DNA from 4 places in the Zooshikella ganghwensis genome. Region 1 is predicted to be linked to each of the others. Evidence: predicted binding sites of a transcription regulator. Region 1 holds the regulator's gene; each other region holds the start of a gene.
What was found. The regulator sigma-54, encoded in region 1, starts transcription at its own class of promoters, with help from an activator protein. The targets are predictions, from matches to a motif close to TGGCACNNNNNTTGCTNT.

Region 1 (4,204 bases):
GACTATAACATGAAAACCCAAACTGTGAATGCTAAAGGCGACTCTTCAAAAGCTGGCGGCAAGCAACGTGTTGAGATGATCCTGCAACCTACAAAGACGAAGTAACTCTATGCCCGTTCTACAAGCCACAAACCTGGCCAAAAGCTATAAAGGTCGTCAAGTTGTCAAAGAAGTCTCACTCCATATCGAAAGTGGTCAAATTGTTGGTCTACTTGGTCCAAATGGTGCGGGAAAAACAACCACTTTTTATATGATTGTTGGCTTGGTTCGATCAGATCATGGTCAAGTGCAAATAGATGAACACAATATTACACATCTACCCATGCATGGCAGGGCACGTGCAGGAATTGGTTATTTACCACAAGAAGCGTCTATCTTCCGCAAGCTGACCGTCAGCGAAAATATAATGGGTATTTTGGAAACCCGTAAAGACTTAAATCGTCAACAACGAGAAGAAAAACTTAACCATCTGCTTGAAGAGTTTAATGTCACTCACCTCAGAAATAGTATGGGTATGAGCTTATCAGGTGGTGAGCGTCGACGAGTTGAAATTGCTCGTGCACTGGCGACTGAACCCTCTTTCATTCTACTGGATGAACCTTTTGCTGGGGTTGACCCCATCTCAGTAAATGATATAAAAATGATAGTCACTCACTTAAAAGAAAGAGGCATAGGTGTACTGATTACGGATCACAATGTTCGAGAAACACTTGATATTTGTGAGTTAGCCTACATAGTAAGTGAAGGACAAATAATCGCTCAAGGTACAGCGAGTGATGTAATGGCCAACCAAAAAGTCAAGGATGTTTATCTTGGACATCAATTCAAAATCTAAGACAAGTAGCCTGGTCGCGCATATAATGTGTTAATGTATGAGATGCGGCCACTCATCATTATCACTCACTGTTTACTGAATAATTAATGTGGCAGCATTATTTCACCACAACGACAGGTAATGTTAGTGGCATACTAATAGATAAACTTTAGCATTTGCTTTGTTGCAGTGTAGGTAAATCAACTAACTATGAAGCCATCCCTAGTTTTAAAAATGGGCCAACAGCTGACAATGACCCCCCAGCTGCAACAGGCCATTAAACTACTTCAGTTGTCTACGCTTGACTTGCAACAAGAAATTCAGCAAGCCCTAGACTCAAACCCTTTGCTAGAACTTATTGAAGATACCTCTGATACTGGCTCAAATAGCGAGTCCAGTGACTCTTCTGATGAACATCAGAATGAGCTTACTCAACAAGCTTCCTCAAACTCCAGTAGTGACGACAACAGCACTGATACAGCCAACACCTCTTCCCAAGATCAAGAAAACGAAAGCAGTGATTCACTCTATGAAGACCAATGGGCTGAGCAAATCCCTTCTGAACTATCGGTAGATACTGCCTGGGAGGATGTGTATGACTCATTACCTCCTTCGACTGGAAACTCATCGTCCGGCTCCGATGAAGACTTTGACTATACCGCCAGAAACAGTACAGCAGAAACTATTCAGTCGCACTTACATTGGCAGCTTAACCTTACCCCCTTAAGTGATAACGACCGACTTATTGCAATAGCAATCATTGATGCTGTGGATGAAAGCGGCTATTTAACCTGTAGCCTTGAGGATATTCATGAAAGCTTTGATCCAGAGTTAGAAATTGACCTGGACGAAGTGGTTGTTGTACACCGATTATTAAAGCAGTTTGACCCGGTTGGTGTTGCCGCGCGTGATTTAAAAGAGTGCCTGTTAACTCAGTTGACGCAACTCAGTGCAGACACACCTTTTCTGGAAGAAGCAAAGCTAATTACCCAAAAGTATCTCCATTTATTAGGCAATCACGACTACAATCAACTTATGCGAAAAGCAAAGTTGAAAGAAGAGCAGTTAAAGCAAGCGATTTTGCTAATACAAAGTTTAAATCCACGGCCTGGCTCTGTTATTCAAGACGAGAACTCTGAATATATTGTTCCCGACGTTATTGTCCAAAAAAGAAGTGATCGTTGGACTGTAGAGCTAAATACGGATGCCACTCCCCGTCTTCGCATCAATGCCAGCTACGCTTCATTAGTCAAACGTGCAGATAGTAGCTCTGATAATACTTACATTAAAAATCACCTTCAGGAAGCCCGCTGGTTCATTAAAAGCTTGCAGAGCCGTAATGAAACATTAATGCGTGTAGCCAGCTGTATTGTTGAGCATCAAAAAGGCTTTTTAGAGTATGGTGAAGAAGCCATGAAGCCTTTAGTGCTTCATGACATTGCTGAAGCGGTTGGTATGCATGAGTCAACCATTTCAAGAGTAACTACTCAAAAATATATGCACACCCCTCGTGGTATATTCGAACTGAAGTATTTTTTCTCCAGCCATGTTAGTACATCATCGGGTGGAGAGTGCTCATCAACAGCAATCCGAGCCATCATAAAAAAATTGATTGCGGCGGAAAATGCACGAAAACCTTTATCAGATAGTAAAATAGCCAAGCTTCTGGAAGAACAAGGAATAAAAGTGGCAAGACGAACTATCGCCAAGTACCGAGAATCACTTTCTATTCCACCTTCTAACGAGCGAAAACGGTTGGTGTAAAAAAGCGTTATAGGGTGACAAACACCCCAGTTAGCCCCTTTTCAAGGAGGGGAGTGTGGAGTCAGTAGTAGTACACAGTTTCTACTGATAGACTGTAAATCGGATCACCTAGGAGATCGATGCATGCAAATAAACATTAGTGGTCACCACGTTGATATTACCGATCCGCTGCGCCAATATGTCATCAATAAATTTGAGCGTTTGGAGCGGCACTTTGATAACATTACCAATGTGCAAGTCACTTTAAGTGTCGAAAAACTTCGACAAAAAGCTGAGACCACTTTACATACACGAGGTGCAGATATTCGCGCTGAAGCGGAATCTGAGGACATGTATGCAGCGATTGACATGCTTGTCGATCGGTTGGATCGTCAACTTCTAAAACACAAAGAGAAAAACCTTGACCGTTTACAGGGCGCAGGAGCCCGTTAAACTGGCGATTGCTGGAGACTGTAAAAACGCAATGAAACTCGAACAGATTCTTGCCCCGGAGTGCACCGCTTGTGATGTTGAGGGTGGCAGCAAAAAAAGAACGTTAGAGCAAATTGCAGATATCCTGGCCGGATTCCGGCCAGGCATAGGTGCTAGCGAACTTTTTGATAGTCTTATTACCCGAGAGCGATTGGGCAGCACTGGATTTGGCAAAGGTATTGCCCTGCCCCACTGCCGATTAACTAACTGTGATAAACCCATGGCAGCCTTACTAAAACTGCGTGAACCTATTGAGTTTGATGCTATGGATAATCACCCTGTTGACCTAATTTTTGCACTTGTAGTCCCTGAAGAAGCCACCTCAGAGCATTTGGCGATTTTGCAACTTGTTGCCGAACGATTTGAAAATGCCAGCTTCAGAAACCGGTTACGTAATGCTCAAAGCAACCATGAGCTTTTTGAGCTTGCTATTGCTCCTCTTCCCAATTAACAAGCCACACACAACCAACTTATTTTAGCGTTTCGTCTTTATTTACACTAAATGACGGACTTCATTGTAGCTTGGCTACAACAAGAAGCTGTCATTTTGGTGTACACTATACTTGCTGTGTAATAATAATATGGCGCAATTAACTAAAGCCGACTCACTACCAGGGTACAGATTAAAGTCGTATGAAACTTGTTATCATTAGCGGTCGATCAGGTTCAGGCAAAAGTACGGGACTACATGTTCTTGAAGATCAAGGCTTTTTCTGTATTGATAATTTACCCCTGGTTTTACTTCCCGATTTAGCGAAAGAGCTGCAAAAGGCGTATTTAGACCGAGTAGCTGTAAGTATTGATGCTCGAAATATACGACAAGAGCTATCACGCTTTCCGGAAATAATTAACCGAATTAAGCAGCAGCAAGTTGATGCAGAAGTTATTTATCTTGATGCTGATGATGAAGAGCTATTAAAGCGATTCAGTGAGACTCGGCGAAAACATCCCTTAAGCAGCCATAACTGTTCATTGGCTGAAGCACTTAAAGCTGAACAACAGGTTTTAGACCCTATCTCTAACCTGGCTGATCTCACAATGGATACTACCGGACTTACCCTGCATGATTTACGGGATATATTTAATAAACGTGTAGCCAGTAAACAGGACAATAGTATTGCCCTTTTATTTGAGTCCTTTGGCTTTAAAAAAGGT
Region 2 (4,204 bases), on a different contig from region 1:
AAAATGTTTTACTTGACATAGAAATCTCTACTGATAAATTTGGTATTTTTAAAGGGTATCAAGATGATTGTAATGCATAAATAAACCCTTTGCTAATTGTATAGCTTTACTAAAAAATAGCCTCCAACTTTACCTTTGTAACTTTCCTAACAGTTTATTAAGCTTGATCTAAAAATAGGCATTATTTGTGAGCATCCAGGATTTATTTAATATTTTTCATTCTATAGCATTTGCACTAGCTGCTCATATGACAATTAAACTTCATGGCTATCTATTCACAAAACTCTCTTACGAGTGGCTTAAAACGCATTACCCATATCCTGTTGCTGTGCTCCTTCCGACTACCTAACTATACCCTTCACGAATGATTTCTAGGTTTTGTTATCATCATTCCTCGCCCCAATCACCTATTATTTATAGGCTCATGGGGTCTCGTTACTCGATGGCCGCACCTAAAAACCATTCGTATTGGGTATCGATTGCTTAATACTGCTTCGTAGTGCTTTACATTACTTAATCAGGTAACCATTCACTTTATATGGGAATTTTAGATTATTTGTAATTATTCTGATGTAAGTGCTTCACAAAATTCAGCGGGATTAATTAATACTTACCACTATTGATACTTACCACTATTGATACTTACCACTATTGATACTTACTGCTATTTACACTTTCTTATTTCAGTAATCCATGCACATTTATACTTTTAATGAAGTATTATTCCTATGTTTACGCGATATAACAGCGCCCAAAAAACCCAATAAAATAAGTAAAAACGAACTCGGTGCAGGCACAGGTGTTGGATCTAAACAATCGCTACACTCTGCAAGTGTAACATTAAACCAATCTTGATTAGGCAGATTACCATATTTTTGAGTTAATGCTGTTTTCCAATCATTCGAAGGATCAGGCATTTTCCATTCGAAGTTCGTTTTTGTTACTGTAAAATCCACTAACTCATCAACGCCTATCATACCTACATCATTATAAGCAATTTCATACCCCCATAGCCAACCAATCAATGGTGCAACTTGGTACGTATCATCTTTTGCGGTTTTAGCGTTATCTCCCATCTTTTCACTAATGAGGCATACTAGCCAAGTTTCGAACTGTAACTCTAGTTTATTATCTGCTTCTGTCTTTGCGTCAAGCATAAATGTACTTGGTTTATCGTAGAAAGTAGGGAATTCAGACTCATCATAATATGGTTTAAAGTCAAATGGATCACCTTGATATCCGCCAGGAGGAGTATCAATAAGTGGTACTGGAAGTGCAGACCCATCATGGTATTTTTTAGGGGTGGGGTCATCGAAAACATTGATCGATTGAATATAGTGGTATTCTCTATTGGTTTTAGTTGCCACAAATTGACCATCAATTTCAACCCCCGCTAACCACATTGTTTTATAGGGATCATATTTGTCAATTTCCATTGTCCCACATTTTACACCATCACAGAACACATCTTTTGTTTCAATAGGAACTGCATTAGCAACTAATGGGAAGCCTATCGCTGAGATAATTATTGACATATTTAACAATGATTTTTTCATAGCCAAGACCTGATTTCAGATATTTATTATTTTCCTTAAACTTAATATTTTGCTTCCATTTAAAACCTTTAAAATACAGACTTTAATACAACTTGCACTTAATTATTCTCGACAAGCTTGATCACCGATATAATACTTTTAAAAGTGAACAGCTTGATTATTACACAGCAGTCTCTATAGAAAATGCGATCAACACAAAAATAATAGTGTGCTGGAAGGTAACCATATTTCCAGATATATACCCTTCGTTTTGAGTATAGGAAGGCATACTTCATGCCATGAGGATCAACAGCTCAACTGGTAGCAGCTCAGAAAAAACTGGCATTCATTTCGACAAAATAATTGACAGAAAAAAGATCATCTTATTTTTGCATGTACCATTAAACTACATATCATTTTTATAAACGTCTTTTTTAAACTCTAAAAACATACTATTTAAAAATCATCACTCCCTCATACATATCAGCATATTTTCTACATTTGTTTGCAATAATTTTTACTTCTATACACTTACTGAATCTTTTTTATGCGCACTGTCCATAGCACTTGACCAACGGACCAACGTAGCTGTTCTAGTGTGCTTCTAGCACATAATTAGGGTTTGTGGCAGACTAAAATGCATCGTGATCAGTGCTTTTGAATACTAATGGTAGTAGGAATGCAGTTTACGCACAATGATATAGATGTCACACCATAGAGTAATGCCGGAGTAATTGCCTAGGATTATTTTACTTCCGCCGCAGTCGCTTATTAACCGTAAAAAAAGTGTTATTAATATAATAAGGACGCTGGTTAAAGTGCAGCATACTAAGAGGCTGTAGTTTAAATAAAGCGAACGCTTACCTCTTTAATAATACGCAATGAAGCAGTCTATGGTTTAATATTTAGAGGTAGCCTGTTTCACTACAAATAGAAAGGGTTATGGGATGACTGCTTGTTTAAAAATAGCAGTATAACCCCAACAAAGGGTATCCCTTCATAAGAGATATATCCTTCGTCTTGGGTATATATAAAGGCTTTTGGGCATTGTAAAAGAAGAGCTTCTGGAGGTTGTTCTCAAAAGATGATTTTCTTAAGAACATTGTACTTGATTGCCTCAGCAGCCTCACTGAGTGTAAGTGCTCAACAAACAAACTTAGCAGGTCAAACAATACACTTCTGTGGTGACGGTGCAGAATGGCCACCCTACCACTTCTGGAAGCGTGTAAATGGTGAAAAAACGAAAGAAATTACTGGCTATGATGTTGACATCATTACCGAAATTTTATCAAAGCATCAAATAAAGGCTGCATTCTTTCTTCCACCTTGGAAACGTTGCCTGCTTGAAGTAGAAAAAAACACTAAGTACCAGGTCGCGCTAAGCTCTTCCTATAGTGATACCAGGAATAAGCTTTTTTTATATAGCAACTCTTACTATTCGATTACACCTAAGTTTTTCTATTCAACAAAAAGGTATCCAAATGGTCCACCTAATATTGATTCAGTAAAACAGCTTCTGAGCTATGAAGTCTGTGGACTACACTCCTATAACTATACTGGTTTTGCAGAAGGTATTCGAAACGAAGATATTAATATGATCGCTAAAAAATTCGATCAGGTGATATCTTTGACACTTAAAAATCGATGCGACCTCTTTTTAGCGCGTTATGAAATTCTCTCTGGCTTTGCGAGCATTGGTGAAGACTATCTGAGTAGCGGTGATATTAAGGCAATGCCTATACCTCATGGCAAATCAGACCCTTTTTATTTGTTGATATCCAGACAGTTTAAGTACGCTTATGAACTTAAGGGAATTTTAGATGAAGGCTTTGCTGAATTAGAAAGGACAGGAAAAATGCAACTTATTTTAGATAAGTATATAAAGTAAAGTCTTGTCATTTATGTCGCTGTGGGCAACCTCTACCCACAGCGACATAAATGACACGTCAGTTCGGCAAGATCAATAAATGAGCGTTATCATAATGGCTTAGCATAAGATCCCTCATCTCATCAGGATTTTTACTATTAACAACAGGATTATCTGCCGTACTATGAGAGGAGTTTTCCTCAGGATGAACAAAGGTAATCAACCTTGAAACCCAAAATCGAAATGCTGCAAACTGCAATATAACTGGCCATGCAGTTCGTTCTTCCTTAGTAAATGGTCGAACGTCATGGTAGGCTTTTAATAATGCATTTGTTTTAACTTCATCCAATACTAAACTATCTTGCCGACACCAGTCGTTAACGGTTACAGCAATATCGTATAGCCAATAGTCGTAGCAGGCATTATAAAAATCTATGATTCCTGTAATACGATCCCCAGTAAATAACGCATTATCATGAAATAAGTCACCGTGAATAATACCTTGGGGGATATTCACCGAATCAAAAAACTGTTGGAAACGTTTTAACTGCTTGTTAAGTAACTCAGCATTATCAGAGGAAACTAAGGGTGTTAGACGTTCAACTTGAGTGGCCAACCAAGCCATTCCACGCTGATTTTCTTGTTTAAGCGGGCAATCAGTCGCAGCCTGATGAATCTTACCTAACATTTCACCAATAGCATGGCACTGTTCATGATTAGGGATAGGGCTATGCTTTCCTGCAAGACACACCTGTAGTAACGAAGGTTTACCATGTAAGTCATGCAATGCTTGATTTGAAGC
Region 3 (4,204 bases), on a different contig from region 1:
TGGGGCAGTTTTATTTGGTGATGACGACTTTGCTGTTTTTAGCGGTTAATGGCCATCTTGTGGTTATTGAAGTGTTAGTTGAAAGCTTTCATACACTGCCAGTCAGTGAAGGGTTTTTGTTACCGGAAGGGAGTATCGAGCGATTGGTGCTTTGGTTCAGTTGGATTTTTTCCAGTGCAATGTTAATTGCCATACCAGGTATGACTGCATTACTGATTGTTAATTTAACCTTTGGGGTGATGACGAAGGCTGCGCCCCAGCTGAATATTTTTTCATTGGGATTTCCAATGGCATTAATGTTTGGCCTGTTTATTGTTTGGATAACGGTGACGGGGTTTTTAGATCAATATTTAACGTTTAGTGAGCAGGCATTACTTTTTTTAAGAGACTTAGTGACTCAGTAGCATAATGTACGCTGAGGTGTTCAATCGTGGATTAATCACGGAATAGCCTATGGCTGAGGAAAAAGATTCCAGTCAGGAAAAAACCGAGGAACCGACCCAGAAACGACTGCAAGATGCTAAAAAAGAAGGTCAGGTTCCTCGCTCAAAAGAACTAAGCACTATGGCGCTTTTACTCATCGCTTCAGTGAGTTTGGTGCTGTCAGCAGGATTTTTGGCGCGTCACCTAATTATGATTATGCGGCTGAACTTTAATATAGAACGAGAAAAAATATTTGATACCGCTACGATGCTGCAGTTCTTAGGTGCTTCGCTGAATGATGCTATTTTTGCGATTTTTCCGTTAATTTTAGCGTTGATGTTAGCAGGTATTTTGGCTCCAATTTTACTTGGTGGCTGGGTTTTCAGTGGCAAACTCATTCAGCCTAAGTTGAATCGTATCAGTCCACTAGCTGGCTTAAAGCGCATGTTCTCTGCTCGGTCTTTAGTTGAGTTGTTGAAGGCGATTGCCAAAGTAGTGGTTGTAGCCTGCTTTGCAATAGGGATATTACTGTGGGAGCAGAATCAAATATTGCAGCTAGGTCGAGCATCTATTGATAACGCCATTATTTCCAGTTTATGGCTGATTGGTTGGGCAGCTATTTTACTGAGTATCAGCTTGGTACTGATTGCGGCCATAGATGTGCCGTTTCAAATCTGGGATACCCGTAAAAAACTAAAAATGACCAAACAAGAACTCCGGGATGAGTTCAAAGATACTGAAGGTAAGCCTGAAGTTAAAAGCCGTATCCGGCAATTGCAACGGGAGATGGCAGAGCGTCGAATGATGGCCGAAGTGCCAAAAGCCGATGTGGTGATCACTAACCCGGAGCACTATTCAGTAGCACTCAAGTATGACCCTGATAAAGCAGATGCACCCTATGTTATTGCTAAAGGCGTCGATTTTATTGCACTAAAAATCAGAGAAATTGCTGTGGCTTCTGAGGTGCCTATTCTAGAAGCTCCACCACTTAGCCGGGCTATTTACCATAGTACTGAGCTAAACCAACAGATACCCAGTGGTTTATACATTGCGGTTGCCCAGGTGTTGGCTTACGTGTATCAGCTCAAGCAAAAACGTACTGGTCAGAAGCCGCGCCCCCCAAAAGATTACCCTATACCTGAAGAGTTTCGTCGCGACAATTAAATGGCAGTGAGATTGCGTGTTCAAAGAAGCTAAACCAATTTTTTTGCACAGATTTTCCTCAAGGCTTAGAGCGGAAGGGAGCTTTTCCTAAGATACAAAGGTGGGAAAGGTTTTTGCAAATGCTTTGAAAGCTGATAAGGCACAGGTTGATGATCAACATTCCTTAATGACAGGGAGCAGGCTGAGTGGCAGACCGTTCTATGGTAGTGAATACGCTAAAAGGCCTTGGTCAAGGTAACTTAGGGGTGCCCGTGTTATTAATGGCGATCTTAGCCATGATGACGCTTCCCGTCCCGCCTTTTCTACTGGATGTTCTATTCACCTTTAACATTACTCTGGCACTGGTTGTTTTGCTGGTGTGTGTTTATAGTCTGCGGCCGCTGGATTTTGCGGTCTTTCCCACTATTTTGCTGGTAGCAACATTATTACGGCTGGCGCTGAATGTGGCGTCAACCCGTGTCGTTTTATTGCGAGGGCACACGGGAGGGGATGCTGCAGGTAAAGTCATTGAAGCATTTGGTGAAGTGGTTATTGGCGGCAACTATGTGGTGGGGCTGGTGGTTTTCGTTATTCTCATCATTATCAACTTTGTGGTAGTGACGAAGGGCGCAGGCCGAATATCTGAAGTATCTGCGCGGTTTACCTTGGATGCGATGCCTGGGAAGCAGATGGCGATTGATGCCGACTTAAATGCCGGCCTGATCAATCAGGATCAGGCTCGTTCTAGACGTGCAGAAGTAGGGCAAGAGGCTGACTTTTATGGCTCCATGGATGGTGCCAGCAAGTTTGTGCGGGGCGATGCAGTGGCAGGGTTGTTAATTCTAGCCATCAATATCATTGGCGGGTTATCCATTGGTATGGCTCAGCATCAGCTACCCTTTCAAACCGCATTGCAGAATTACTCTCTACTGACTATTGGTGATGGTCTGGTAGCGCAAATTCCCTCTTTGCTACTCTCCACCGCAGCAGCGATTATGGTGACCCGTGTTTCTGATGCCAAGGATATGGGGCATCAGGTACGTCAGCAGATGTTCTCATCACCCAAAGCCATCGGCGTTGCAGCAGCAATATTAATGGTGATGGGGTCTATTCCCGGTATGCCACATGTTGCATTTTTGGGGTTGGGGGGACTAGCGGCAATGGGAGCCTGGTTGATTTACCATCGTCAAAAAATCAGCGCTACGACAACAGCCGAACCCAGCAAAGCCGTACAGCCTGCAGCGGGTGGCCAGGTTGTGCCGACCGGGGCTGCCGCCCAAGCAGGACCTGCACCTATCGAAACCAAGGAGTTAGGCTGGGATGATGTCACACCAGTTGATATGGTTGGACTGGAAGTGGGCTATCGATTAATACCCCTGGTGGATAAAGCGCAGGGTGGCGAATTACTCAGTCGGATCAAAGGCGTTCGCAAAAAGCTCTCTCAGGAGCTGGGGTTTCTCCTTCCTTCAGTCCATATCCGTGACAACCTTGATTTATTACCCAATGTGTATCGGATTACCTTAATGGGGGTGACCATCAGTGAGGCCGAGGTTCATCCTGAGCGGGAGCTGGCAATTAACCCAGGACAGGTATTTGGCTCTTTGGAAGGAATTGCTGCCAAAGATCCGGCATTTGGTCTTGATGCCGTGTGGATTGAGCCAGGGCTAAAAGATCAGGCTCAAACGTTAGGCTACACCGTTGTTGATGCGTCAACTGTGGTGGCCACTCACCTAAACCAAGTGCTGTTTAAACATGCCCATGAATTGATAGGTCATGATGAGGTGCAACGGTTGCTGGAGCTATTGGGGCGTCAATCACCGAAACTGGCTGAAGAGCTACCCAGTAAAGTTTCGCATAGTACTTTACTCAAAGTGTTGCAAAGCTTACTGATTGAGCGCATTCCGGTAAGGGATATTCGCACCATCGCAGAAGCGCTGGCTGAAATAGGGGCAAAGAGTCAAGATCCCGCCACTTTAACTGCTTCAGTGCGAACGGCACTAGCGCGCTCCATTGTGCAAAGTATTGTAGGTACATCAGATAAGATTCCCGTCATCACACTTGAGCCTCAGTTGGAACAAATGTTGCTGCAATCTGCTCAGCAGGCTAAGCAATCTGGAATGAGTGTGGAAGATGGCTTTGTCATTGAGCCTAGTTTGGCTGAACGTTTACAGCGCTCACTGCAAGAGGCAGTGTCCCGGCAGGAAATGGCAGGTCAGCCGGCAGTGCTGCTGGTAGCGGGACCGATTCGGCCTATGTTAGCCAGGTTCGCTCGATTTGGTATACCCAGCCTGCATGTATTGGCTTATCAAGAGATTCCAGACAATAAAGAAGTGACTATTGTCGCCAGTGTGGGCCAGCATGAGTAGTTGTTGGCAGTAACTGAGATAAGGCACGGCATAGGAAGAGCTTATGAATATTAAACGCTACTTTGCTGCGGATATGCGCCAAGCACTTAAGCTGGTTAAACAGGAGTTAGGTGCTGATGCCACCATTCTTGAACAACGGCGGGTAGCGGGTGGGGTTGAACTCGTCGTTGCCAGGGATGCACCAACAATTCCCTCGCAGGCTTCAGCTGCATCTCGCCACCGTTCAGATACCCAGAAAAAAGACTCAACAGCCGCATATAAGCAAAATCATG
Region 4 (4,204 bases), on a different contig from region 1:
ATTACAACACTATATTTCTTTATTTTCTTCATCTTTTACTCTCTCACTTATAACTCCTCTATACTGATTAATAAGTGGCATAAAAATCATGAGTCTCCTTTTGCTTTTTCGTTCCAAATCATTCAGTACAAGTAATGCTATATCAAACTTATCATTTTCATACAAAGCTTTTACATACCTCAAGCCATAACCAATCTTATCCCTTTCATTTATATACGCCACTTTAGCATAGTATTCATACTTAAACATATCACCTAATGAAAAAAATAGTTCTGAAAGAGCACCAGAAAATCCAGGAACACCTTTAACCACATTATCAAAATTCAGTTTATATACAACTTCATCCAAACCAAGATTTTTACACCTTTTTTTATTGTATACTTTAGCTAAATTCTTTATCGCACTCATATAATACATAGCTTCTTGCTTTTCATCTGTACTAAAGTATTTTTTTTCAATTTTATTAATATCAACTTCTATAACATTATTACATGCTAATGCTAGCATGTGAAACCCATAACCAAATTTAAGCTCTTCTCTCTTAGATATTTTATTTAAAACATGCAGTCCCTTTTTAATATCTCCATATCTCATATAGTAGTTACTCATTTCAACAGATGCTCTTGAAGAACCTGGATTCCTCTCATACTCCTTAACTGCCAAACTATCCATACTTCTCCATACGTTTGCTCTAGTATAAAGAACCAGACAAAATAGCAACAAGTATAAACAATATAATGAATAGATACTTCTTTTATACTTAGCAACATTTAAAAACTTAAATAAAAAGTACGCAATTAAAAAATAAATCCCTACAGACGGAAAGTAATTCCTGTGCTCAAAATACATTTCAAGTGAGAATATGCTTGACTCAAGACTCAACCCCATTAAATACCATCCCCACCCCCAGAGAGCAACTTTCTCAAAACGAAATAAAAAAAAACTAATCACAATAAAAGTAATTAGTTTTAGAACAGTCCACCCATCACAGAACAAACATTTATACACTTTATAGTTATCAAAAAATATGCCCATATTTCTCTCTAGTGGAAATACTAAATTAAACATGTAATCGCATACCACATTAACTTGAGTAATGAGCCTTTCTAAATAGTTAAAATCTCTATTTCTATAACCCTCTATAGTAAAATAGTCCCATTTCAGGAAAAGGTAGCACACACCAATCAATATAGGAGTAAACAAGGCTATTAATAGTTTCATTGATAGCTTTTTATCATCACTTTTCCCTGAAAGCATAAATATAATTTCAGTTAGTGCTATAATAAGTAACACTGTTACTCCATTTTCTTTTGCTAGCAATGAAATCAAACAAATTACATATATAAAAATAATTTTGTAAAATTTATAACGCCCACAAGATAAAAACAAAAAATAATACAACACAGCAACAAGCATAAAAAAAGCTGCTAACAAATTCATTCTTTGTATAACGTAAACAACACTGCTCAAATGCATAGGTGACAGCACCCATAAAAGAGTCGTAAACATTGAAATTAAATATATATTATTTAATTCAAAGCATTGCAAATAGTGACGTATAATAAAGAAAACTAATACAGAGTTTATTATATGAATCACTATATTTGTTATCTTATATGCAGCAAAGTTATACCCATACAAATAGTAATCAAATGCAAAGGTTATCATGGCTATTGGGCGACTAAAAAACCCTGAGGTGTTGCTAAAAGCAATATCCCACCAGCTTACTACAGGATTATCTAGGTTTTTTAAAACAATAAGGTTTGTTTCATCATCTAAAACAAAAAAATTTGTAATGGCAGAAGAGTATAAAAAGAAAATAAGTAAGGACGTGAAAGTAAAAAAAAGAAATATTATATATTTTTTAGCCATAGAAGTATTTTGAGGCAGCTAGAAGCTGCCTCATTTTTTCATTATTAACGACAAGTAGCAGGTAAGTATTTCGGATCTAATGTGCCTGCACTACAATCCCAGGATACAGCGCCACTATTAAACGTCCCTTCAAGAGTAAAGGTTCCTGATGCCCCAGCAGCTGTACCATTCATCCTTATTGTAATTGTTTCATCTGCAACAGTAACTGATGAAACAAATGGGCTTGTGACTGTTGTAGCTAAACCTGCTGTTGCATTATTTGATGGCCAACGGTTTTCAGAAAGCCTGAACTCTGATACTGCAGACTTAGCAGAAGAGGCCATACTAATTCCCTCGGTAACTTTCGCTCTAATTGTATAATCCTGATACGCCGGTATGGCTACCGCCGCTAAAATTCCAATGATCGCAACCACGATCATTAATTCAATTAACGTAAAACCTTGTTGCATTTTTTTCATGTGGAGCTCCTCCGATCAAATCCTATTCACTTGAATAGTCATAGTACGGATGTGAGAGCAATGCCAATGCCAATTTCATTAGTTAGTACGCACTCACCTCATTAGCATTAACATACTGTACATTACTTAAAACTTAACACGTTAACTAAGACAGATTGATGTCAGGACCTTTTTTAATCAGTTACCTTCATCACCACTTAGTGACAAAATTTGTCACATACTTTATGTTAATTATATCTCTTATATAGATTGTTACTTTTCGATCTATACTTTGCATATCCTTCATCAACTAGACACAGTAGTAACTATTCCATGTCCAGAATCATGCTTACCGGTCTTGCGAAAAGACTTGTTGATGACAACCTACTTGACGAAGAAACGGCACGAAATGCTTATCAAGAAGCTTCAAAGCAGAAAATTCCTTTTGTAACACACTTAGTGCAGTCCGACTTGGTCAAACCACTGGAAGTTGCTCGACTGGCTTCTGAAGAGTTTGGCTCACCTTTGATGGACTTAGATAGCTTTGACTTTGAAATTGCACCTAAAGATGTTGTTGATGAAAAGCTTATTCGCAAACACCATACAATTCCTCTATATAAGCGCGGTACTCGGCTTTTTATCGCTGTATCTGACCCGACTAACTTAGCAGCACTAGATGAAATTCGTTTTAATACAGGACTCAATATTGATTCTGTTTTGGTTGAGGAAGATAAACTCAATACAGCGATCGAAAAGTTTCTTGATACCACAGATGATGGCTTATCGGATCTTGATGATGAAGGTTTAGAAGATCTTGATATTAGTGCAGTCGATGAAGATCAAGACGATGGTGGCCCAGTGGCCAGCGAAGCTGATGATGCACCTGTTGTAAAATTTGTCAACAAAATGCTGCTTTCTGCCATTAAGGGAGGGTCATCAGATTTACACTTTGAGCCTTATGAAAAAACATACCGCGTTCGCTTTCGTACTGATGGTGTATTACACGAATCAGCAAAACCCCCCATCAGCTTAGCCCCACGGATTTCATCACGCTTAAAAATCATGTCATCTATGGACATTTCTGAACGTCGTAAACCGCAAGACGGCCGGATTAAAATGCGACTATCGAAGACCAAGTCTATCGACTTTCGCGTGAATACCTGTCCAACCTTGTGGGGTGAAAAAATCGTACTACGTATTCTTGACCCCACCAGTGCCCAAATGGGCATCGATAGCCTAGGATATGAAGAAGCTCAAAAAGAGCTTTATATGAATGCTCTTATGCAACCACAGGGTATGATTTTGGTTACCGGGCCTACAGGGAGTGGTAAAACCGTATCGCTTTATACCGGCCTCAACATTCTCAATACCGTAGAACGTAACATTTCAACTGCAGAGGACCCAGTTGAAATCAACCTTGAGGGGATTAACCAAGTTAACGTCAACCCCAAGCAAGGAATGGACTTTGCCCAGGCATTACGTGCCTTCTTGCGTCAAGACCCTGATATTATCATGGTGGGTGAGATTCGAGATCTAGAGACTGCCTCGATTGCTATCAAAGCTGCCCAAACAGGGCACATGGTAATGTCAACATTACATACCAACAGCGCCGCTGAGACATTAACCCGCTTGCTCAATATGGGAGTACCCGCTTTTAACCTTGCGACAACTGTTAACCTGATTATTGCTCAACGGCTTGCTAGGAGATTATGCAGCAACTGTAAGCAAACCATTGATGTTCCAGAGAAAACTTTACTGGAAGAAGGCTTCACTCCTGAACAAGCAAAATCTGCTGTACTTTATGGTCCCAGCGCTAAAGGCTGTGAAAAGTGCAATAAAGGTTATAAAGGCCGTGTTGGTATTTATGAGGTAGTGAAAATAACCCCCGCTTTATC

Region 2: the regulator sigma-54 is predicted to act here: its motif matches at 1,818-1,835, upstream of KHS79_RS22770 (PEP-CTERM sorting domain-containing protein).
Region 3: the regulator sigma-54 is predicted to act here: its motif matches at 1,631-1,648, upstream of flhA (flagellar biosynthesis protein FlhA).
Region 4: the regulator sigma-54 is predicted to act here: its motif matches at 2,385-2,402, upstream of KHS79_RS00685 (pilin).

The regions. Positions count from the first base shown of each region.
Region 1 covers NZ_JAEVHG010000002.1:420,569-424,772, forward strand. Annotated here, with positions in the region: gene lptA (lipopolysaccharide transport periplasmic protein LptA) at 1-105, shown strand, start outside; gene lptB (LPS export ABC transporter ATP-binding protein) at 110-835, shown strand; gene KHS79_RS05705 (RNA polymerase factor sigma-54) at 1,025-2,578, shown strand; gene hpf (ribosome hibernation-promoting factor, HPF/YfiA family) at 2,702-3,010, shown strand; gene ptsN (PTS IIA-like nitrogen regulatory protein PtsN) at 2,979-3,500, shown strand; gene rapZ (RNase adapter RapZ) at 3,683-4,204, shown strand, end outside.
Region 2 covers NZ_JAEVHG010000024.1:53,349-57,552, reverse strand. Annotated here, with positions in the region: gene KHS79_RS22775 (hypothetical protein) at 1-80, shown strand, start outside; gene KHS79_RS22770 (PEP-CTERM sorting domain-containing protein) at 702-1,556, opposite strand; gene KHS79_RS22765 (substrate-binding periplasmic protein) at 2,620-3,423, shown strand; gene KHS79_RS22760 (homoserine kinase) at 3,482-4,204, opposite strand, start outside.
Region 3 covers NZ_JAEVHG010000007.1:81,878-86,081, forward strand. Annotated here, with positions in the region: gene fliR (flagellar biosynthetic protein FliR) at 1-404, shown strand, start outside; gene flhB (flagellar biosynthesis protein FlhB) at 454-1,587, shown strand; gene flhA (flagellar biosynthesis protein FlhA) at 1,788-3,932, shown strand; gene flhF (flagellar biosynthesis protein FlhF) at 3,976-4,204, shown strand, end outside.
Region 4 covers NZ_JAEVHG010000001.1:161,464-165,667, reverse strand. Annotated here, with positions in the region: gene KHS79_RS00695 (glycosyltransferase family 2 protein) at 1-32, opposite strand, end outside; gene KHS79_RS00690 (hypothetical protein) at 10-1,872, opposite strand; gene KHS79_RS00685 (pilin) at 1,917-2,330, opposite strand; gene pilB (type IV-A pilus assembly ATPase PilB) at 2,643-4,204, shown strand, end outside.